DNA from 2 places in the Ruminococcus sp. B05 genome. Region 1 is predicted to be linked to the other one. Evidence: riboswitches for the same ligand, from Rfam matches in the RefSeq annotation. Region 1 holds a riboswitch; the other holds the start of a gene.
The links. Region 1 has a riboswitch for FMN ahead of ribD (bifunctional diaminohydroxyphosphoribosylaminopyrimidine deaminase/5-amino-6-(5-phosphoribosylamino)uracil reductase RibD). Riboswitches for the same ligand answer to the same signal wherever they lie in the genome.
Positions count from the first base shown of each region.

Region 1 (18,075 bases):
AGGGACTGTCGGAATTTTTTCAAAAATTGACAGTATTGCAATACGCAGTTTTACAGACAATTCATAAGAATCCAGTTTTTTCTGGAGAAGCAGATGATCATTCTGTCCACAAAAAACCGGACCGACTATGTGGATTCTGACCGGATTTCCATTTTCCAGTTGAAACCCGGCAATCCACATAAGACTGGCATCTGTTTCCAGCACAACTGGAACATATTTTTTTTCAGACAAATGTTGGAAGAGCAAGTCTTTAAAATTCACAAACTCAAAGAAATCGCAGGAAAACAAAGCATTCTCCCAATCTGTTTCCAACAGATTAAAATCCAGATCAAAGCTCCAATGATGCAGTTCATAATTGCAATTAATCAATTCCAGAAAAAAAGAAATCTTATCCTTTGTCTCCATACTACTTTCCTCCTTTGTATTATTCAAAATATGGTGCAAGAAGTTTTCTGTCATTATCGCAATTACAGCGTATAACTGCACCTTCCAATAATTCTGGCTGGTTGCAGACAGAATATAAGATAAACCGGCTCAGAGAAGATTTCAATGCAAGTTTATCTCCTTCTGTCGACTCAAAAAGCACCTCCTGTTCACACTTTGTCACATCTTCCAGAAATGTTTTCAGATTAATTGTATTTTTAAATGGAAACACATATTCCATAAAATGCCCTCCCTTATCTACCTGAAAGATCCAAGATATGTAAGACTCTTTTTCGGTATTCTTGTCTGTGTAGAACGGTCCACTGCAATAAGACCAAATGTCATAGAATATCCTTTCTGCCACTCAAAATTATCCAGCAAACTCCAATGGAAGTACCCTTTTACCGGAATGCCATCCTGAATACAGTTTTGAACACCCTCAAGTGCTTTTTCGATAAACGCAACTCGTCTGCTGTCATCATCTGTCGCAATTCCATTCTCTGTCACAAGCAGCGTTCCTTTAAAATTCTCTGCAACCTTGCGGATTACATGTTCAAGTGCTTCCGGATAAACTTCATAGTTCATCTGGGTAAGTTCAGCTCCTTCCGGAGAAGGCATTCCACCTTCCGGTCCAAATAAAGAACGGGTATAATTCTGTACTCCAAGAAAATCATCATTCTGAATATATGGAAGATAATGTGTGAATTCATTTTCCCATTCTTCTTCAGCAAAAGGCTCTCCTCCTGCCTGGACAGCCTGCATATCATGAAGACTTAAAGTAAGCCCCACCTGAATCTGCGGTGCCAGTTCTCTAATTACTTCTTTTGCAGCCTGATGTGCTTTCATGACAAGAATATCACTCTCCACAGAACGCACTGAAGTAAAATTGGCAACTTTTTCTACGCCAAATACTTTTTTATTTTCTTCTGCTGCTTCCTTCTGCTCCTCCATCATTTTCTGTAAATTAATACCAACCTGAACTGTACCATCTGCATCATCTTTGCCGGCAGTTTCCTGCGCTTTTGCCATCTGTGACATCATCTGGCGTTTATAGCGTTCGGCAATTGCTGTAATCTGCAGTCCCATATTTGCTTCGTTGATTGTGCAAATATAATTAATCTCATCTCCCAGTTTTTCAATCACATAGCGTGTATAACGTGCAAAATCATCAATTGTAGTTTCTGCTTCCCAGCCACCTTTACTAATCAGCCATATCGGGCTTGAAAAATGATGCAATGTAACAACCGGCTCTACCCCATATTTTCTACAACATCTGATTACGCTGCGGTAATGTTCAACTGCCTCTTTGCTGAAAACACCTTCTTCCGGCTCAATCCTCGCCCATTCCAGTGAGAAACGATAAGCATTCAATCCCGCCTCTGCCATTAATTTAATATCTTCTTCGTAACGATTGTAATGATCCACTGCATCCAGAGAAGGCTCTACATAACTTGTATGTTCCATATGTTCCATTGCCCAGCAGTCACTATTTGTGTTGTTTCCCTCTACCTGGTGTGCTGCTGTCGATGCCCCGAGTAAAAATTCTTTTGGAAAATGTGTCATTTAAATATCCTCCTTAATTCTTTATTATTTCACATGTCGCATGAATGACAACAATGTATATTCTGTATAATTTTCATATTCATAATAAATCTTTCTTCTACTTCTTGTGTTAAATAATTAAGGATGATGTTCGTTTTTTCGTTAAATACAGTCTGTATAACGAATTATAATACATTTACACGAAATTAAGAACACAAAATCATAAAATTTGTTGTATTCTTAATAAAAATAGGAAAGAAGGATTAAGATGGCAATAAGAGCAGTACAACAGATTATGCTTGGAAGCGTGACAAAAAACGAAAAAGAAACACTAGAAACATTAAACCGAATAAAAAAAGCCGGCTATGATGGGATTGAGTTGAACGGATTTATGATCCGGCCCACTTCATTTCTGGTTCGTATAATGACAAAGATGGCCGGAATGCCTGTCGGAAAAGGTGGCAATTACGACTGGGCTTCCCTTGTAAAACAAGCAGGGCTTCAGGTTGTCAGTGTCCATGAAGATCTTGGAACTATTCAGCGTGAATCTGACACTGTGATTACCGAAGCAAAAAATTTCGGTACTGACAAAGTTGTTATCACAGGAATGTACCGCTTTGATTATTCAGACAAAAACACTGTATTAAAACTTGCGCGTGATTTAAATGAAGCCGGTAAAACGCTTAAACAATCTGGAATCCACCTGCTTTATCACAATCATAACTGTGAATTTCGTAAAGTGGAGTCTGAGAAAACAGCCTATGACCTTCTGTTCGAAAATACAGATCCCGATCTGGTCGGATTCGAGTTTGATTCCTACTGGCCTACAGAAGCCGGCATATCTGCCATTTCACTTATGAAAAAATTAGGCAGCCGCATGAAATTATACCATATTAATGATCGTGGAACGAGACTGGAAGGAGCATCCATGACACCAATTTTAAAATCTGACAGTATGGAACTTGGCTATGGTAATATGAATTTGAAAGAGCTTGTAACACAGGCGTTGCGTGTAAATGTGGATGCCATTATTCTTGAGAGTCATAAAAACTGGATTGATAAATCTCCTTTAAGATCTTTGGAAGTCAGTTCTGAATTTATGAACCGTGAAATACAAGGACTTTCCTAATATAAAAAAAGCTGGTGCTTCAAACGTTTTTTACGTTGAACGCACCTGCTTCTTTTCTTTTATTACTCACGAATCTTAGGATGTTTCCATGTTGATACATTCATGTGACCTGCCGATAATGCTCCGTCTACAGGAATGGCTGCTCCTGTGATATAACGTGACAAATCACTTGCAAGGAAAAGTGCCAGATATCCACATTCTTCTGGGTTTCCAATCCGTCCTGCCGGACAGTCCTTTGCAAAAAATGCCATTGCCTGCTCCGGAGCATTTCCAAAGATAGACGTCTTCGTATATCCAGGACAGATTGCATTTACAGTAATTCCATATGGGGCATAGTCGAGTGCTGCTGCTTTCGTCATGCCAACAACTCCATGCTTTGTTGCTGTATAAAGAGCCTGTCCTCGCTGTGGGATAAGACCTGCAATGGATGCCACATTGATTAGAAATCCACCCTGACTGTGGGATTTAAAGATTGCTTCTGCCGCATATTTCATTCCGGCGAATACACCTTTACTATTGAGTTCAAAGATTTTGTCATACTCTTCCATCTCATATTCATGCAATGGACGGCCTCCTTGCCCGATTCCTGCATTATTCACAATTCCATCCAGCTTTCCATAATGCTCTACTGTTCTATCAATCAAATTTCTAACCTGACTGTTCTCACTGCAGTCCGTCTGTACAAATATTGCATCTCCACCATTCGCACAGATTTTATCTGCTACTGCCTGTCCCTGTTCTATATTTATATCTGCACAGACTACTTTCATTCTATTTTCTCCGAAAATCTTTGCAACTGCCTCCCCAATTCCGCTGCCCGCTCCTGTAACAATTGCTACTTTTCCATTTACACTTGAAAAATCCATCTTTCTTCTTTCCTTCCTTTATTCTGTGGATTACTGCTTTTTGTTTCTGTAATCCATCACCTGTTTTCTGATAATAGAATAAGAGATGTATATAAACTCAACATAAACTTTTGCTTATAAATATACAAAAAATGATGTTCCTTTTCCTGCTCTGCTCTCCACACGTATAGAACCGCCTGACAATTCGACAATTCTTTTTACAATGGACAATCCAAGTCCAAAGCCCGATGTTTCATGCGAGTCATCCCCCTGATAATAACGTTCAAAAATATGACTCACTATATCATCATCCATTCCCTGTCCCTCATCTTTTACTTCAATCCAGATGCCTTCTTCTGTCTTTCTTCCATTAATAAATATCGTTGTATGTTCCGATGAATACTTTCTGGCATTGTCTAGCAGATTCGTCCAGACTTCATCCAGTAACTCTTCGTTTCCGAAATACCATATCTCTGGAAGATTCACTTCCAGACTGATGTATTTTGTTTCAAAAGCCGGCAACTGCAGAATTGCACAATTCCTTATCTGGGAATCCAGCCGATATTTTTCTTTCTTCTGAATTAGCTCCATATTTTCAAGTTTGGAAAGTAACAGGGTATTCTGGGATAATTGGGATAAACGCCCTGCTTCTTTTGCCATAATATTCAGATATTCTTTTTCCTCTTTTTTTGGGAGCTCATTTACTGCCAAATATTCTGCCATTCCTTTTACAGAGTTAATCGGTGTCTTAAATTCATGGGAAAAATCTTTCATAAACTGCTTCTGCTGCTCATCTGCATTTTTCAGTTCTTTTACCATGCGATTAAAGTTTTCGTAAATTGCTTTATACTCACCTGAATACTTTAATGATAATTCTACATCCAGATTTCCTTTTGCGACCTCATCCAGTCCATTGATCAGTTTTTCCATTCTCCGATACAACATAGCAGAAACAACAGCAAGAACAACGCCACACAGATTTCCCATGGTCTGATAGATTGCAACGCTCCATACTAAAAAATTGTCACTTTTTATATCAAAATAATAATAACGTATAGCTACCGTGACCAGATAGGATGCAACTGCAAAAACATTGACGATAATCCCCAGTCCGACAGCCCAGCGAATTGTACCGATCCGCCTTCTTCCTTCACTTACCATATCTTATTTCTCCTCGATACCCAAGTCCACGTACTGTAACAATTTCAAATTCCTGATAAGAAGCAAACCGCTTCCGCAGACGGTTGATATGCGTTCTTACAGTTGTTTCATCAGAATCTGTTTCATATCCCCAAATGTCATCCAGCAATTGTGTTGTAGTAAATACTTTCTTCGGATAGGACAGAAGTTTAAATAACAAATCAAATTCTTTTTTGGGAAGTGTGATACGTTCTTCCCCACAGCTTACTGTATTGTCATCTTCGCTTATTATCAAATCGCCAATTGTAATTTTCTTTTCCAGATGAATCTGTGATCTTCTCAGAAGTGCACGTACTCTCCACTGAAGTTCTTCGTAATGCACAGGTTTTGTCATATAATCATCAATACCGATTGCGAATCCATTCTTCTTATCTTCCCATTCTTTTTTTGCTGTCAGCATGAGAATCGGAGTTGTTTTATTCATCAGCCGAAATTGTTTTACAAATTCATATCCGTCCATCTTCGGCATCATCACATCTGCAATGACCAGATCTGCTTTCTGATGTTCCAGCTTCTCCAGTGCTTCTACTCCATTGGATGCCTCCACTACATTGTATTCATTTTTCAAATGTAATTTTGTAACCAACCTTGTACTGTAATCATCTTCAATCACTAACACGGTAATCATAATTCCTAACCCCTTATTAAAAATGTAGCCTGATATCAGATATTTCTGATACCAGGCTATATTTCTTGTTACACGACCTGTTTTGCTCTTTCTTTCAAATGTTTTTTTGTCAGAAAGCCGACACGATGGTATCTAAAATCCTGCGTGTACACCGCTGAAGTTCATTCAACGTCAGCGGATATTCCACTTTTCCTTCTTTTGCATTGACAGATTTCACAATATCATCTACATCATTCTGTGAACCTGGCATAATCAGGTCATTTCCTGACTTGATGCAGCCTGCAGAACTGGAATTTCTGTTCATCACAGTTTATAGCTTCCTGCTGTCAAGATTCTTTTTCTTCCATCCGGCAGTGTAACTTCTGCCTCTGTATTGGACGGAATCTCAATTTCATATATTGGTTTATCATTCTCATATTTCCATCCACTGACAATTCTTCCCACTGGTGATTGATAACTTGCTTTTGCATATCCCAGTTGTGGATTCGGCTGTGGTGTTATACTGATTTTTCCTTCATTTAGAGAAATCCCACAAACTCCGGAGAAAAGCCAGCCAGTCACAGCACCGTAAGAATAATGGTTCAATGATTCCTTCACTTCTCCTTTTTCATTGATTCCGTCCCAGGTTTCCCAGATTGTCGTAGCCCCCTTTTTCACTGCATATAACCAGCCAGGCTTCGTGTCCTGCAAAAGCAGTCTGTACGCTGTTTCTATATATCCATACTGCGCCAATACCGGACAAAGGGATGGTGTTGATAAGAATCCGGTATTCAAATGATAATCATTTTTTACTACCAGTGCATTCAGTTCCTCTGCTGCCTGCTTTTTCTCTTCTTCTGTCAGAAGGTTAAAAGAGATTGCACGTACATATTCTGCTTGTCTGTCAGAACTGATTTTTCCATCTTTCAGAGCAATATGCCGGAATGCTTTCTTTGCCATTTGCGCTGTTTTTCTATATGCGGAAGCATCTTCCTCTTTTCCAAGAATAGATGCAATCTCTGAAAGCATTTCTCCAGATTTTGCGAAATACGCAGTTGCCACTTTTCCCTGTGGAGTACGCATTGCATTCGTACTTTCCACATCCGGCTCGCACCACTCACCATAATCAATTCCTGTCTCGATCGTGTATCTGCGGTATGGATTTCTCTTTAACAGCTTCATTGGATTCTTCGGCTTCTGCTTTGCACGTTCTTCAAGAAAGTGATACCACTTTTGCATCATCTCATAGTTTTCTTCAAGAATTCTCTTATCCTGATATCTCTTATAAAGGACATACGGAACAATAATACATGCATCTCCCCATCCGACAGAACCAGCCAACAATTTTGAAAAGAAACTTGGATTATTATTCTTCGGTGCAATATTCGCTACCTTTCCATCCTCATACTGGTTAATTCTACATTCATCCAGCCATTTACGGATTACCGGATAACAGTCTTCAAGATAAATTCCTGTATCCGCAAATACACCCATGTCTCCTGTCCAGGCTGCGCGCTCTCTTGTTGGACAGTCTGTCGGTGCATCACAGAAATTAGACTTCTGACTCCAGATACTGTTCTTAACTAACTGATTGACATCTTCATTGGAACAGGTAAATGTTCCAAGCTGTTCCATCTTTGAATATACCGCAATGGAAGTGAATTTGGCATCGGACAAATTAATCTCTGTTTCAACCAGTGCATAACGGAATCCCCATATTGTAAATTTGGATTTGTAATGATTTTCTCCTTCTTTACAAGTATAAACAACCTGCTGTTTTGTTCCACCTTCTTTATGACGTTTTCTATCCTGAAAATTTTCTGTCGTGAAATTTCCATTTTCATCTAAAGTTTCTCCGTGTGTCAGGACAATTTTATCACCTGCATGGGCATTTACTGTAAATTCAATATAACCCGCAAGATTCTGTCCATAATCAATCACGATTTCACCATTTGGTGTTTTTATAATCTTTCCTTCAAAATGCTCACACTCTACGATTGGTACGCAGTTTGAACATACAAAATTTTCCACGCCAAAGTCTTCCACTTTCACTTCATGATAATCATCTGGCTCTTCCATCGTGGCGTCGATTACTTCTCCCTGCTGCATATCATTTTCCCGGATTGGTCCAGACTGAGAAGCCTTCCAGCTCTCATCCGAGATACATACTGGCTTTCCGTCAACTTCGAGCTGGAAATAAAGTGCAATATCTTCTCCATACAGATTTCTGTCTCCATCAACACCTGAACAACTACGGTACCAGCCATCTCCCAGAATCACCTGCACTTCGTTTTCTCCTTCGTGTACCAGTCCAGATACATCGTAAGTCTGATATGCCAACTTTTTATCATAAGTATAGGTACCCGGTGCCAGCACAAAATTTCCTACTCTTTTTCCATTGATTGAAGCTTCATATAACCCATGACAAGTAATGTAAAGTCTTGCTCTACCTGCTTTTTCAAGGAAAAATGAAGTTTTCAGACAGCTTGCCGGCTTGTGCACTTTCGGATCACAGACCAGTTCCGGATTGATCCATTTTGCCACAAACTGATTTTTTTCAAGAATTCCCAGCTCAAAGACTCCTTCCTTACTCCATTCTCCTTCTTTTCCGTTTTCGTCCCAAAGACGTACTTTCCAGGAAATGTTCTGTCTGCTTTCTGCTTCTTTCCCGAATGTAGTATGCATCTCATCTGACTCTTTTTTCCCACTGTTCCAAACCACTTTTCCATCAGATACTGCCTCAATCTCATAAGCTGTCTGCTTTTTTCCCTCTTCACAGTTCCAGGAAAGATATGGCGTCCGGATATCAATTCCGATTGGATCTACTAAATGTTCTGTTCTTAAATTTACTGCTTTCATCTATGCTTCTAATGCTCCTTTACAGTCTGACAACCTGTCCTTTTGTAATTCCATTTTCATTGTAAGAATCTACTCGCACAAAATACTCTTGTGCTTTCACAAGTGCCCCGATTCTTTTCTTTATCACATGATTCTTTTTTGCCTGTACATCTTCTGTATCACGGTAAATCTGATAACTGTGATACAGTTTATTCTCTTCATGTCCCCAGAGAATATTATAACCAATGGCATCCTTCTTTCCTTCAATCGTAAGAAGAAGATCCAGCCGGTCTTCACTTCTTTTCGCTGTGAACTCCGGTACCTCTGCTTTTTCTCCATCCCCCAGACCAAATACACGTACCCCGGAGATGCATGGTGCCACATCATATGGAATCTCAAGGATTGTAAGACGCAGGAAACGTACCTGGATTCCATTTTCCCTAACAATAAAATCATGTGGAAGATCTGTCACTGCCTCTGATTTATCCTCAATTGTAAAATATTCAATTCCATCTGTTGAGCCTTCAAACTTCCATCTTGTACACAACTCTCGCTCTTCAATATATCTCGGCTGTGTAACAGAGCCCTGTATTTTTCCCGGTGAAGTAATCGGAAGATCATCATCTGCAAAATTAATCTGGACGGCTCTTACGTCCATTACCTGCTCCAGATCCACCTCAAGCCACTGTCCGCTTTCTGCTGTCTTTGCCCTCCACCAGGTCTGAGAATCCTCATCTACTGTTTGCTCTGCGCCCTTTCCCTCTTCGTTGGAAGAACATTTCACAGGTTTCGCATAACTAAGGAGATACCAGTCCGGCTCTTTCCACGGATCATTGCATCCCTCTGCTACAGCTCTTGGCCAGTCTCCATAATTCTGATTGCAGAACAATTCCCCATCTGCATCAAAGCCGGCCGGCCAGATACCTACACGCCGCTCAAACTGGTGGTTTACACTGATTCTCATCGTTGAAGTGTGCCAGAGATTTCCTTCTTTATCCCACATAGTTGAACCATGTCCTGCTCCCGGCATAAATCCACCCGGATGATAGGAAAACGGATTATTCTTTGCAAGTTCAAATGGGCCAAGCGGTGAATCTGACATATAGACACCATCTGCATAGACATTATACTCAGCCCCCGGACATGCATACTGAAGGTAATATTTTCCATTCTGCTTATCCATCCACGCTCCTTCAATAAATGCTCTTCTTGTAAACATTCCCCGAATCTGTGGAATCATCTGTTTTGGTATCTGATCTACGCTAATTCCGTTCTGCTTCACAAATTCTTGGAACATCATCTCCACTTCTTCCTCGCTTTTCGGAAATTCACAATGATCCACGCCCATCCGTTCATAACCTCTTTCATAGGCATTACCAGATAAAAGGTCAATCCGTTCTGTCTTTGGAACCATCGTAACCGGATCCAGCTCGACACCCCAGACCGATGTAATATTAGAACATCCCCAATAAAAATATACTCTTCCGTCTTCATCAAAGAATAAATTCGGATCCCAGAAATCAAACGTTCCTGGAATTTCCTCATATGGTCCGTTTATAATATCTTTTGTTCTGTAATAATTACAGTTTTCTCCTTTTTTGGATGCACAGAAATAGACATAATCTCCACATACCCTTGCATCCGGTGCATAATCATAAAGAGGCAGATTATCCGGTAATCTGTAAGACTCCCAGTTCACCATATCCTCTGATACCCATACGCTAAGATTCATTGACGCGAAGATATAATATTTTCCCTGAAATAAAATCATAGAAGGATCCGCCGCTTCCCTGTCAATTTGTAATTTCCCATGGGAGCGTGGATCCATATTGAATTGATAGCGATACGGAACGTTAATTGGATTACAATAATATTTCATATATATTTCCTCCTGAAGAATAAAATTTCCGATAAGTAATCTTACTGTAATTGTAATTCTACTTTATCTTATTTCTTACTGCGTTCCGTTTTTCGCTAAGATGTTTATTTTTTTGTTAAATATTTTGTTGTATCAGTAATAATCATTTTTGAACATTTTTTTCTACGTCACTCTTTTTCCTCTTTCAGCACAATTTTACGACATTTCATAATAATGTGCGTAAATTCCGCCTTTTGCCAGCAGTTCTTCGTGTGTTCCACGCTCTGCGATTCCTGTATCAGCCACTACCAATATCTCATCTGCATTACGGACAGTTGATAATCTATGTGCGATCGTAATCGTGGTTCTATCTTTTGCCAGCTCATCCAGACTCTTCTGAATAAATCTCTCACTCTCATTATCCAGCGCACTGGTAGCCTCATCTAAAATTAAAATGGAAGGGTTCTTTAAAAATACTCTTGCAATCGAAATTCTCTGTTTCTGCCCTCCTGATAATCTTGTTCCACGTTCTCCTACAAAAGTTTCATAACCATCCGGCAATTCCATAATAAAATCATGGATATTCGCCCTCTTTGCTGCAGCTATGATTTCTTCCATCGACGCACCCGGCTTTCCATATGCAATGTTATCACGAATACTTCCGCAGAATAAGTAGACATCCTGCTGTACCAGCCCTATCTGGCTACGCAGACTCTTTAAAGTCAGTTCTCTTACATCTTTTCCATCAATCGTAATACGTCCGCCGGTCACATCATAGAATCTTGGAAGCAGTGAACAGATTGTTGTCTTTCCACTTCCCGACGGTCCCACAAGCGCAATTGATTTTCCTGCCGGAATATCAATAGACACATCCGCAAGTACCAGTGTATCGTCATCACTATAATGAAAGGAAACGTCTTCATAACGTACATGTCCTTTTACATTCTCCAGCGGCTTTGCATCCTTAGCATCTACAATCTCTGGTTCTGTCTCAACTACATCTAAGAATCTTCTAAATCCAGACAATCCTTTCTGCATCATCTCTGTTAACTCCACCAGAATCTGGATCGGACTGATAAAGATTCCGATATATAAAGCATACATCGCAAGGTCAGCGGCTTCCATCTGTCCATGTGCGATCAGCCATCCACCAAATACAAGCGTCATCAGATACATCATTCCCTGGAAGAATAGATTTCCACTCATAAAACTGCCCATACAACGATAATTGGCATCTTTTGAAATCAAAAATCCCTGATTACTCTTTTTAAACTTCTCCCGCTCAATATCTTCATTTGCAAAAGACTGCACTACACGGATTCCCGCTAATGTATCCTGCAGGCTTGAGTTCAAATCCCCAATCTTACGTCTGTTGTCCATAAATGTTGCCTGCATCTTGCGGTTCTGTCCATAAGAAAAAATCACCATAAATACTACCAGTATCAAAAGAGGAATTGCCAGTTTCCAGTTGATCAGGAACAAAAATACAAAAGAGCCGATGATCTTTATTAATGAAATAAATAAATTTTCCGGTCCATGATGTGCAAACTCTGAAATATCAAAAAGATCTGACACCAGTTTACTCATCGTCTGTCCAGAATTATTCTTATTGTAATAAGAAAATGATAATTTCTCATAATGATCAAACAACTGCTGACGCATGTCACTCTCCATACGTGCCCCCATCATATGCCCTTGGTAGCTGACATAATATTTACATCCTGTCTGAATCAAATACATTACAAACAAAATCACTGCCATCGGCAATAAAGCTTGCAGGATTGCGGCAGAACTCTCCGTAAATAAAGTCTTCGTTAGTATCCGCAAAATCTGCGGAAATGCCAGGTCAACCAGACTGATTACAGCAGCACAGATCAAATCCAGAAAAAATACACCTTTGTACGGTCCATAATATTGAATAAATTTTTTTAACGTATGCATATCAATCTCCATTTCTTTCAAATTAATCCGTTATATTATATCACAATGGGACCATTTGGGGACGGAGTTTAGCGGCTTTTTTGTAAAAAAAAGCCGCTAAACTCCGTCCCCAAATGGTCTACGATGCCAAATCATGATGGATTGTTCCATCATAATCGAACATGATTGTTTTTGTCATCATTTATTTTCCTGTCTTTTAAAGCTGCTTCATCAGATTGACCATTTCGATCGCAGATAATGCACAGTCATAGCCTTTATTTCCTGCTTTGCTTCCTGCACGCGCAATAGCCTGTTCGATATTCTCAGTCGTGATTACTCCAAATAAGACCGGAATCCCTGTTGCAAGTTCAACCTGTGCGATTCCCTTGGCAGATTCATTGCACACCAGATCATAATGTGAAGTATCTCCACGGATGACAGCTCCCACACAGATAACTGCATCATATTTTCCTGACTGTGCCATTTTCTGTGCTGTAAGCGGGATCTCAAATGCTCCCGGCACCCATGCTGCAGTAATATTCTCTTCTTCTACTCCATGTCTTACCAATCCGTCGACTGCCCCTCCCAATAATTTATTCACAATAATTTCATTGAATCTCGCTGCCACGATACCAACCTTCATTCCCTCCGGTGCTACTACTTTTCCTTCTACTAAATTAATCTGTCTCATTTTTTCTTCCTCCTGATATTTGTTGTTTTTTATAAATTTATTTCTTTAAAAATATGCCCCATCTTTTCCTGCTTCGTTTTCATATACTTCCTGTCATACTTTTGTACCGGAATCTCCAGCGGTACTCTCTCATTGATCTTCAGCCCAAATTCACCAAGTCCATAAACTTTATCCGGGTTATTTGTCAGTAATCTTAATGATTTTACACCAAGGTCTGACAGTATCTGTGCCCCAACCCAGTACTCTCTGAGATCCGGTGCAAACCCTAACTTCACATTAGCCTCCACAGTATCGTATCCTTGTTCCTGAAGTGCATAAGCTTTGATCTTATTGATTAGTCCGATTCCTCTGCCTTCCTGTCTCATATACAGAATGATTCCCCTGCCTTCCGCCTCTACCTGGCGCATCGCGGTCTGCAGCTGCAGACCACAGTCACATCTAAGCGATCCGAATGCATCTCCTGTCAGGCACTCCGAATGTACCCGGCAAAGCACATCCTCACCATCTCCCAGATCACCTTTTACCAGTGCCACATGATGCTCTCCTGTAATGTCATTGATATAACCATACATTTTAAAATCACCGTACTGCGTTGGGAGGTTTGCAGCTGCTTCCTCCTTTACATGCTTTTCATGTATTCTTATATAATCCTGCAGATCACGGATCGTAATAAATGTAAGGTTATGCTCTTTTGCCATTTCCCATAGCTGTGATGTACGCATCATAGTTCCATCTTCTTTCATAACTTCGCAGCACACGCCACATTCTTTCAGTCCGGCAAGTCTCATAAGATCTGTTGTTGCCTCCGTATGACCATTTCGTACCAGAACCCCGCCTTTTCTGGAAATAAGCGGAAATACATGTCCCGGTCTTCTGAAATCCTCCGGTTTTGACTTATCATCCACACACTTCATAATAGTATAGGAGCGCTCTGCCGCAGAGATACCTGTAGTTGTATCTGCGTGATCTACTGCTACGGTAAATGCTGTGCCGTGATTGTCCGTGTTCTCAGCAACCATCGGCGGAAAGTTCAATCTCGCCGCAATTTCTGCACTCATAGGTGTACAGATAAGACCTTTTGCATAAGTCGCCATGAAATTAATATTTTCCTGGGTTGCAAACTCTGCCGCACATATCAGATCTCCCTCATTTTCTCTGTTCGGATCATCTGTGACCAGAACTATTTTCCCTTCCTTAAGATCCCTAAGTGCCTCTTCAATTGTGTTGTACTGATAATTTTGTGACATAGTGTATATCCTCCTGTTCTAAAACCCGAATTCTTCAAGAAACTTCATCGTAATTCTGGATTCTTTTTTCTCTTCGTTATTTTTTCTGATGACAAGCAATTTTTCTACATATTTTCCAATCATATCATTTTCCAGATTAACCAGATCCCCCGGCACCTTTTCCAAAAGTGTTGTTTCTTCTCCTGTATGTGGAATGACCGACACCTGAAAACCAGCTTCATCAACCCTTGCAACTGTCAGGCTAATCCCATCAATACAGACGGAGCCTTTTTCCACGATCAGATGCAAAATCTGCGGCGATGTCTCAATTGATACCCAGATGGCATTTTCTTCCCGGATCATGGAACGTATCACGCCAGTCCCATCAATATGACCACTTACTATGTGTCCCCCGAACCTGCCATCTGCAGCCATTGCACGTTCCAGGTTTACCTTGCTTCCGGCTTTACAGCTGCCAAGACTGCTTCTTCTGATCGTCTCTGCCATCACATCTGCAGTAAAGCCGTCTGGCTGGATCGACGTAACTGTCAGACACACACCATTTACAGCAATACTGTCACCGATCCTTGTTCCTTCCAGAACTTTCCGAGCTTTCACTGCCAGGATTCCTGATTCTCCTGTCAGCTGTATATAACGGACTTTTCCTTTCTCTTCTACGATTCCTGTAAACATGATTCCTCCTGTTTTTTCTCACACACCTGACATCTTATCCGGATATCCTCACCAATCTGGCGGATATCTGTATATTTCAGTTCCACTGCTTCAGACGGGAATTCAACTCCGATACCTTCTACCGGTGTCTTCCCGGCCACACCGCCAAACAGCTTTGGTGCCACAAAAGCCTGTACTTCCTTTACAATTCCGGCTCGCAGGGCACTGTCATTTAACGTCCCGCCTCCCTCCAGTAGGATGCTGTCAATACCTCTGTTCCCAAGATCTGTCATCAGTTTCTTAAGGTCTACCTGCTCCTTTTCATCCGGACAGTAAATGGTCTCAACTCCCATGGTATGTAATATTTTTATTTTTTCTTCTGTATTTTTCTGAGTTGCATAAGCCACGATCGTCCGGTACTTTTTTGCACTTTTTACGATCTGACTGTCCGGACGGATCCTGAGCTTACTGTCGCACACAATCCTTATAGGACTTTTCCAGTCTTCTACCCGGACGTTTAACATCGGATCATCTGCAAGCACAGTTCCAATACCTGCCATGATCCCCATGTACTGATGCCGCATATGCTGTACTTCTTTTCTTGCTGCTTCTGAGGTAATCCATTTTGATGCTCCTGTCTTCGTTGCAATCTTCCCATCCATTGTCATGGCATACTTCATCACCACATAAGGTGTTTTCGTAGTAATATAATGGAAAAACACTGGATTCAGCTGATTACATTCTTCTCTCATAAAATCTTCAACTACTGTTACACCTGCTTTCCTTAACATCTGCACACCTTTTCCTGCCACTTTCGGATTCGGATCTCGGGAACCGATTACCACCTTTCTGATCTTCTGTTCAATAATCGCTTCCGTACATGGAGGTGTTTTTCCATGATGACAGCAAGGCTCCAGCGTGACATAAATCACTGCACCTTCTGCTGATTCTGTAAGGGAAGCAATTGCATTACGTTCCGCGTGAAGTTCTCCATACTTTTTATGATAGCCTTCTCCGATGATTCTTCCGTCTTTTACGATCACTGCCCCTACCATCGGATTGGGATTCGTCCAGCCTTCTCCTTTTTTTGCCAGATGAATCGCCCTAAGCATATATTCCTGATCTGTCATTTTTATTCCTTCTTTCCTATTCCTGTTCTTTGCCTGGTACGCAGAAGCTTTTAGACCTGTGCAATCGGATTCACAGACAAGTAAATGCTATCTTTATTGCGAAAAAGATGTACTAGATACAAAAAAAGCCTGCAGAAATATCTGCAGGGTGGAATTGATCTGTTGCATTTGATTGATAAATGAATGTCTGATTTCCAATATAAAAAGCTCTGAAATGGATCACCATCTCAGAGCTCTGATACTACATTCATTCAAAAAATCAACTGTACTATCATCTTCTTCCATCCAGACTGTACTGTCGGCCCCGGAATCTCACCGGATCATACCTTTCGGCTCGCGGGCTCTACCGCCGGTAGGGAATTTCACCCTGCCCTGAAGATATCTTTTGTTCATTTTAATACTTTTTCTGTAATTTGTAAAGTGCAATTTTTATTTTACTCATTCCAATAGAACGCGGAGTACAGACACTCTTTCATCGCTTGCTTTGATACATGAGTTTGTCCGCTCTTTTGAGTATGTGATATGCTCTTTGCAATATCGGTCAGAACCAAATCTCCAATGTCATGTTCCAGATCTCCGTCCCCAAATGGTCTATTCTCCCCAGACTTCTTCTGCTATTTCTTTTACAAGTCTGAGTTTTTCCCATTGTTCTTCTTCTGTCAGTTTATTTCCAATCTCACAAGAAGCAAATCCACACTGTGGACTTAAACACAATCTGTCTAATGGAACATATCTGGCAGCTTCATTTATTCTCTTAATCACCGTTTTTTTATCTTCAAGTACCGGGGATTTTGTTGTAATAAGTCCTAATACTACGGTCTTATCTTCTGATACTTTTGCAAGTGGTGCGAATCCTCCTGATCTTTCGTCGTCATATTCAAGAAACAGTGCATCTACATTTTCTTTTGCAAATACGTAATCAGCTACTGTATCATATGGTCCGCTTGTAAAAAATGTGGAATGATAATTGCCTCTGCAAATATGTGAAGTGATCACCATATCTTCTGGTTTTCCTTCCAATGCCAAATTATTTACTTCAAGTAACTGTTGCTTTACATCCTCAAGATTTTCTCCCAACGATTTATAACGAATTGCTGCTGCATCACCGACTACTGCACCCCATGTACAATCATCCAATTGAAGATTTCGGCATCCTGCATCATAAAATTGTTTAATGACCTCCTGATATGCTTTTCCGATATCCTTAATCAACTCCTCATTTGTTGCATAATATTTTCTTGTATTTTCCAGATTCATTGGAACAACCATCTGCTGGAATGTCTGTGCCGGTGCCGGAATGGTATATTTTGCAACTGTATTTTCATCTTCAAACTGTTTTAAAAATTTGAAATATTCTACAAATGGATGTGCTTTTGCCTTGATTTTTCCTACAAGATAGGTGTCGTCAAGTACTGCTAACTCTGCATCAAACTGTACTCCATTTCCTGTGTTTTCATGTGCAACACCTTCCAGTCCCCACATAAAATCAAGATGCCAGAAAGTTCTTCTAAATTCTCCATCGGTGATTACATGAAATCCAAGTTCTTTCTGTTTTGCTACAACTTTTGTAATCTCTTCATTCACAATTTCATCGTATGCTTCCTGTGTAATTTCATTATTTTGAAATGAAATCTTTGCCTCCTTCAATCTCTGCGGTCTTAAAAAGCTTCCCACAAAATCGTATCTATATGGTGTTGTTATTTTACCCATAATCATGTCCTCCGTTTTTTGTTTTGAATCTGAAGACATTCTAACATCTTCACCATAACTTGAAAAATACTTAAAAATTGCATTTGTCCATAGTTTAAAGCTATGGCAGGGCCATTTAGGGACGGAGAGCCGGTTAGGGGGACCATTTGGGGACGGAGTTTAGTGGCTTTTTTGAATCAAAAAAGCCACTAAACTCTGGTATGATTCCCCTTAAGTAGACAAGGTAAATAACCAAAATCTACTTAAGGGGGTTTTTTATGTCTAAATATTCAAAAGAAATAATT
Region 1 is NZ_RBZR01000016.1:40-18,114, reverse strand. It holds gene D8Q48_RS11705 (AraC family transcriptional regulator) at 1-405, opposite strand, end outside; gene D8Q48_RS11700 (hypothetical protein) at 425-664, opposite strand; gene D8Q48_RS11695 (family 1 glycosylhydrolase) at 682-1,986, opposite strand; gene D8Q48_RS11690 (sugar phosphate isomerase/epimerase) at 2,234-3,094, shown strand; gene D8Q48_RS11685 (SDR family NAD(P)-dependent oxidoreductase) at 3,157-3,960, opposite strand; gene D8Q48_RS11680 (HAMP domain-containing sensor histidine kinase) at 4,075-5,100, opposite strand; gene D8Q48_RS11675 (response regulator transcription factor) at 5,090-5,767, opposite strand; gene D8Q48_RS11670 (hypothetical protein) at 5,877-6,074, opposite strand; gene D8Q48_RS11665 (alpha-L-rhamnosidase) at 6,071-8,605, opposite strand; gene D8Q48_RS11660 (family 43 glycosylhydrolase) at 8,625-10,463, opposite strand; gene D8Q48_RS11655 (ABC transporter ATP-binding protein) at 10,659-12,383, opposite strand; gene ribE (6,7-dimethyl-8-ribityllumazine synthase) at 12,580-13,053, opposite strand; gene D8Q48_RS11645 (bifunctional 3,4-dihydroxy-2-butanone-4-phosphate synthase/GTP cyclohydrolase II) at 13,083-14,300, opposite strand; gene ribE (riboflavin synthase) at 14,319-14,972, opposite strand; gene ribD (bifunctional diaminohydroxyphosphoribosylaminopyrimidine deaminase/5-amino-6-(5-phosphoribosylamino)uracil reductase RibD) at 14,954-16,081, opposite strand; FMN riboswitch at 16,351-16,465, opposite strand; gene D8Q48_RS11630 (5-methyltetrahydropteroyltriglutamate--homocysteine S-methyltransferase) at 16,673-17,791, opposite strand.

Region 2 (6,743 bases), on a different contig from region 1:
TTTTCAGACGAAGTTCCATTCCAGCATAAGTATGAATAAAGTTATCAATACAGGCATGCATCGGCGAAAAACAACCAAGCATCTGTGAGTTACACGCATTCACGATCGCATCACATTTCAAAGTGGTAATATCCCCCTGCCAGATATATAATCTCGAATCAGATTTTACAGGTGCAAGCGTGTCAACATCTGTGATTCCACGCTCTATATTTCTTTCTGTAAGATACTCATCCTGTATTTTCAAAAAATCATTACTGATTGGTCTTGGCGGTCTGACATTCATAAGTGAGCGGAGCAGATTTTCCTGCCCCTGCTTATCCGTAGGAATGTTCTGTCTGCCAAACGGTATTTCTTCTTTTAAAAGATACTGAATTAGATATTCTCTTCGCTCATCCTGTGTCATAATACCAGCCCCCTTATATCAGTAATTGCCTTTGCCATATCACCGCCAATACCGATTGCACGTTCCCCGAAGCTTTCCGGAACTACCGCTTCATCCATATTCAGGCGTATCAAACTATAAGACGAGTTCTCCCTCACCATCTTTTCAAAAGGGAAACGTATAATAATCGGCGTATTAAATCCAACTCCAAGTTCCAAAAGAACAACCTTTTTATCTTTATTCTGTTCCAGAAAACCCGCATACCTGTCGGCTGCCTCATGCCACGCTTCATCTTCCACAAAATAATTATCACAACGGAGATTCATTGCCATATTGCCGCCACACACCGGACATTTTGGTACAAGTTCTGATGGAATCAGGCAGTCTCTTCTTGCTTTATCCATTTTACGAAACAGGTCTTTTGCATCGTAAGTCTTTAGATGACAGGCTTTCTGGCACTGGATTTTCCCATAATCTCCCTGTGTTGCAAATATTCTTTTTTCATCGAATCCCGCTTTATAAAACTGATGATCCACATTGGTTGTAAGTACAAAATATTCTTTGTTCTTTACAATATCATAAAGCTCTGTATAAAGCGGCAATGCCGGAGGATCAAAGCGGTTCATCAATGCATGTTTTGACCAATATCCCCACTTTGCCTCCTCAGACGGATATGGATAAAATCCGGCTGCATACATATCTGTCATGTAGTACTCACCGTATTTTTTTATAAATTCTTCAAAATTGTCTGTAAACCTTTTACCACCATATTGGATTCCCGCAGCTGTCGATACCCCGGCTCCTGCCCCGATTATAACACAGTCTGTATTTCTTATATTCTTTGCTGCCCTGTCAATCTGGTCTTCATATGCATCCTTTTGGAATACATAATCCCTTGCCGGAGTACTACATAAAAAGTTTCTCCAGTCAGCATGCCCTTTTCTGATTTTCTTAAAAATCATAATGAACCTCTTTTCTCAATACACTGCTTCGGACAAATTTCTGCACATCTTCCGCAATGCAGACAATGATTCTGGTTGATAGTAACCGGAACTGAAGATATATCAATGCATTTTTGCGGACATACAGAGTAACACAGTTTGCATCCAATACATTCTTTTCCAATAAAATACCCTGTCTGAACTGCCTCGGTTTTTCCAATTGTTATAGTATCCCTCACAATATTTGATGGATTGCTGATATCAAAATACTCTCCCTGTGCCTCATACAGCCGAAACACTTCGATTGCATCTTTCGTATCTCCCGGATAGATTTTCTTCATATATGGATTTTTTTCAAACATAATATCAAGATTCTTTTTTCCGATGTTCTTTATTTTTCCACGCAGAGACACCGCAATTTTGTCTTTTGTTGCGGATATTGCCACATACTGCTGCTCCATTAACTGGTCATAAAATGCTTTTCCCTTTGCTGTAAGGAAATACACACCTTCTTCATCATAGTACATCATATCTATGATTCTTGTCTGAGGATGTCCATCTGAACCTATCGTTGCAACTATTGTTGAATGAATTTCATCCACCAGAAGTTTAAGATAATCCATTTTTGTCATTTCAAAGTCTCTCCTTTCAGTATCGGTGTAAGTTTTTTATATGTCATCATGGCAATTAAAACAGCCCGCAGGACGGGATTCCCTGCGGGACTTGTTTTATCATATCTTCTCTCATCCGGACTTTACCGTCGGTTATGGAATTGCACCATATCAGCTTTTGCTCGCAGACTATACTGCCGGTCAGGAATTACACCTTGCCCCGAAGACTGTAATTTTTTCTGTTAATTATCTTTAAAATTCATAAGGTGGATTTCCAGAGAAATCTGCGATTAAACCATGCGGATTTTCAAGATAGAATACCTCAAAAATAGGATTATCTGCTGTCTGGTACTGTCCCTTAACGATAGGATTGTTCATGCATCCTTCCTTTACACTCTTGTTGTCCTCAAATACTGCTTTGCCATGAAGGCGAATCCATGCGTATTCAGGGGAAGATACTGATACTTCTACTTCAGGATTTGCTAACATATCCTTGTAAACATCCTTTGTGTTGTTAGTACAGAACCAAAGCTTTCCGTCCTGCTCAAAACAGAACATGAATGGACGGCATTTTGCCTTTCCATCTCTTCCGACGGTTGCTAAATACTGAACCGGGTTTTTCTGTAAAAATTCTACTACTTTCTGCATTTTAAATTACCTCCTCGCTATGTTGTAACAATGATTATTACATCTTGTAACTATACAATATCATCCGTTTAATGTAATGTCAATAGTTACATCAAACTTTTTGTAACTTTTTTTGTTACAACTCCTTTTGAAGATTTTACATTAATTATGAAAAACGAAAAGGCTCCGGAAATTGTGATGATATAATCACTCATCCGAAGCCTTCTGTAGGCTACTCTTCCTCTGTATACACTGCAATATCTTTTTTCACATCAGCAAGTGTCATTTCTGAAAGTTTTTCCTCCATTGCCTTCTGTACTTCTAACAGTCTCTTATCAAGAACATGGTGAATATTCTTTCCTACCGGACATTTCTGATTGGGATTCTCATGAAAATGAAACAGTTCTTCATCTGGCGCACATTCCACTGCTTTATACACATCAAGGAATGTAATCTGCTCCAATGGTCTGGTAATTGTCACACCGCCTGTCCCTCTTGCAACTTCAATAAGACCAGCAGCCTTTAATTGTTGCAATATTTTACGAACAATCACCGGATTAGTTCCAATGCTTGCTGCCATAAAATCACTAGTCATCTTCTGATCCGAAAATGTATCTATACAGGCAAACATATGGATTGCCATTGTAAATCTGCTTGAAATCTGCATTATAAACACCTCTCTTTGACAGTAATCATATCAAAAAACAGCTGTAATTTCAATGGTTACATTGTTGTTGGAAACTTAATATAAATACAATCAATAGTCTGCTTTAGAAAAAAAAGAAAGATACTTTACAAAATCTTCCTGTTCTCTTTTTGTTTTAGTAATAGCCTCGTTCCTCCCGCCAGTCTTTCACATAACATCGGATTCCGATATAGACCACGTGCACAAGAAGTAATAGTAGAATAAGGTTCATCGGAATGATTGATTTTATCCATTTTCCGAAGTAGATTGCAATAGCTGTACTCATTATCGCCATCATGATACTATTTGAGATTCTATTGCTTAATTGTCCGAAAGAATCTGCATCTGTCACAAACTCTTGAAGCAGACTTACAAATCTGTATTTTCTTCAGCAGTGCATTTTGTCTTTTTATGATCTGGTTTTCCATCACTTTCCATGACGCTGATTGTGTCTGTCCATTCTAAAATTTCTCATCAATTTTTCTGGCATCCGCACCCTCTTGGATCGCCGGTATCTCTAATTTCCCCTGCCTTGCATAAGAAATCTGCTTTTACTTCCTCTGCAATCATTTCTGCTACTTTTTTTGTTGTTCCGCTTGCACTGAAAAATGCCACTAATTTTTTACTCATAATAATGACCCCTTACTTTACGAATTTCTTGTATAAAAATAGGTGTACAAGATTTGATTTTCTCTTATACATCTATATTTTTATATTCCTACAAATTTTTCAAGAACCAGTATACCTTCAGAAATATTCATTTTTTCCTGAAATTCTTTTAAAAAAGTGTCTTCTACACTTCATCCCCAGCCCCTTTGTGTGGGCTATTTTCATCAGCATAATCATTGTATCAGGATAAAGTTCACAAAGTATCCGCAATACGTTCCCATAAGTTCATGTTATTATTGAAATCGTACATATTTCAGTATAAAAAATTCACTATTCAAATTCTGATTATTTATAGTAAATATGGTCTATCAAAATGACTATTTTCTTGTTTAACTTAACAAAACAATTCCTATGCAAAAAGGCGTAATTCACTTTACATTTTCCCCATATATTTTTCTGCCATATGTACTGCCACAGCCCCATCTGCAACAGCTGTTACTATCTGACGAAGTAACTTTGTTCTGACATCTCCTACAGCATAAACACCCGGAATACTCGTTTCAGTATTTTCACCTGCCACAATATATCCTTTATTATCCAGTTCTATCTGATTATCTAAAAAATCTATTGTCGGTTTTCTTCCTATACTCACAAACAAGCCGTCACATTCTATAATGTTTTCTTCTCCTGTAACTGTATCTTTCAACCGCACACCAGTCAATCGTTCTCCATAAAGCAGTTCTTTTACTGTACTATTCCATCGAAACTCTATATTTTCAGTTTTCATCAGCTGGTCATTGTAAATTTTTGTTGCACGTAATGTATCTCTTCGATGAACAATGATAACTTTCTTAGCAATTCGACTTAAAAGAGTAGCATCTGATATAGCAGAATTTCCACCACCAACAACAACCACAATCTTATCTTTATAAAACATACCATCACAGGCGGCACAATAAGCAACTCCATGACCTATCAATTCTTTCTCTTTATCAAGACCAAGTTCTCTTGGATTTGCTCCTGTAGCTATCACTACTGTTTTCCCAATATAAATTCCCGAACTGGTTTCTACTCTCTTAAGCTTTCCTGCTAAATCCATATTAAAAACTTCTGCATATTCACTTTTAGCACCATATTTTTCCGCCTGTTTTTGCATTTTCTCTGCCAATGAAAATCCGTCAATTCCATTTTCAAAACCAGGATAGTTATCAATCTGCCATGTCAGTGACATCTGACCACCTGCAGATAATTTTTCTAAAACAATTGTATCAAATCCTGCTCTGGCTGCGTATAATGCTGAAGTATACCCTCCAGGTCCTCCCCCCACGATAATCATATCGTAAATATGATTTTCATTCATACAGCAGTCCTCCTTTTATTTTTCCAATGCTTCATTAATAAAATTCTCTATCATTATTTTTGATTCAGGTGCAACAATAGAATCTATTGCCTTTCCATCCCGATATAAAACCAGCGTAGGAATTATCTCAATCTTTTCAGCTTCTGCAATCTGTGGTTCTTCATCAATATTTACTTTTCCAGCAATAAGAATATCGCTGTATTCTTCACTTATTTTTTCATAAGCCGCTCCAATTCTACGGCAATAACCACACCAAGGTGCCCAGAAATCAACCAAAACCGGTTTTTCTTTATGAATTAATTGTCCAAACTTTTCTTTATTTATATTTATTGATGTCATATTTTTCAACTCCTTCTCCTGTTTGAACTTAATATATCGCATAAAAGATCTTACTTCTGTGATGATATCACAGAAAAGATAATTTACTTTATTACACTTCTTTTTATTTCTATTTATGGCATATGCCAGTTACATAATTGACGCATCTAAAAAAAGCAAGTATACTATGTTCGTAAAGGAGATAACGGTTATGAACTTCGAAAATTGTTTTCCACTATGGAATGACTTAAACACAACACAGAAAAAAATAATTTCAGACAATTTAATCACACAGTATGTAAAAAAAGGGACAATCATTCACAATGGAAACCTGGATTGCACTGGATTATTACTGGTTAAATCCGGGCAGCTTCGAACCTACATACTTTCAGATGAAGGACGAGAGATTACACTTTACCGTCTGTTCGATATGGATATGTGTCTTTTATCCGCCTCATGTATCATACGCTCCATTCAATTTGAAGTAACCATTGAAGCAGAAAAAGATACTGATCTTTGGATCATCCCTGCTGAAATCTATAAGGGCATTATGAAGGAATCTGCTCCCGTCGCAAACTATACCAATGAGTTAATAGCCACCCGTTTTTCTGATGTCATGTGGCTGATTGAACAAATCCTGTGGAAGAGTTTGGATAAGCGTGTTGCTTCATTTCTTTTAGAAGAGACCTCTATCGAAGGAACAAACGAGCTGAAAATCACTCATGAGACGATTGCTAATCATCTTGGTTCCCACAGGGAAGTTATCACTCGAATGCTTCGATACTTTCAAGGCGAGGGTCTCGTCAAACTCTCCCGCGGCAAAATCACAATCCTTGATTCAAAAAGACTGGAAACACTCCAAAGGTCATAAAATTGTTTTTCTGTAACATATAAAGAAGAATCCGCCATTTATCAGAATTATGAAAGTCATTCTAATAAATGGGGGATCTTTTTATATTACGAGAAAATTATAAAAATATTATGATTATTTTTAATAATCCATACCACATGCATATGCCTTTTCAATCAGCGCACGGTCATTGACAACTGCATCATAGAAGCGGAATCCGCCGGAGAAGTTGTATGTTTCATATCCATTTCCTTCCAGAATACGACTGGCAATATAACTTCGCAGCCCACTCTGGCATATCAGGTAAACAGGCTTTCCCTTCTCAATTTCATTGATACGTTCCCTTAGTTCATCTATAGG
Region 2 is NZ_RBZR01000001.1:677,366-684,108, forward strand. It holds gene D8Q48_RS02955 (protein-ADP-ribose hydrolase) at 1-403, opposite strand, end outside; gene D8Q48_RS02960 (Sir2 family NAD-dependent protein deacetylase) at 400-1,344, opposite strand; gene D8Q48_RS02965 (4Fe-4S binding protein) at 1,341-1,955, opposite strand; FMN riboswitch at 2,055-2,166, opposite strand; gene D8Q48_RS02970 (pyridoxamine 5'-phosphate oxidase family protein) at 2,187-2,582, opposite strand; gene D8Q48_RS02975 (Rrf2 family transcriptional regulator) at 2,794-3,228, opposite strand; gene D8Q48_RS17410 (DUF6040 family protein) at 3,383-3,544, opposite strand; partial or broken gene D8Q48_RS17760 (flavodoxin) at 3,790-3,876, opposite strand; gene trxB (thioredoxin-disulfide reductase) at 4,289-5,215, opposite strand; gene D8Q48_RS17425 (thioredoxin family protein) at 5,231-5,554, opposite strand; gene D8Q48_RS03000 (Crp/Fnr family transcriptional regulator) at 5,670-6,404, shown strand; partial or broken gene D8Q48_RS03005 (rhodanese-like domain-containing protein) at 6,525-6,743, opposite strand, start outside.
Region 2: it holds a riboswitch for FMN, as region 1 does, so the genes downstream of both, D8Q48_RS02965 (4Fe-4S binding protein) here and ribD (bifunctional diaminohydroxyphosphoribosylaminopyrimidine deaminase/5-amino-6-(5-phosphoribosylamino)uracil reductase RibD) in region 1, are expected to answer to the same signal.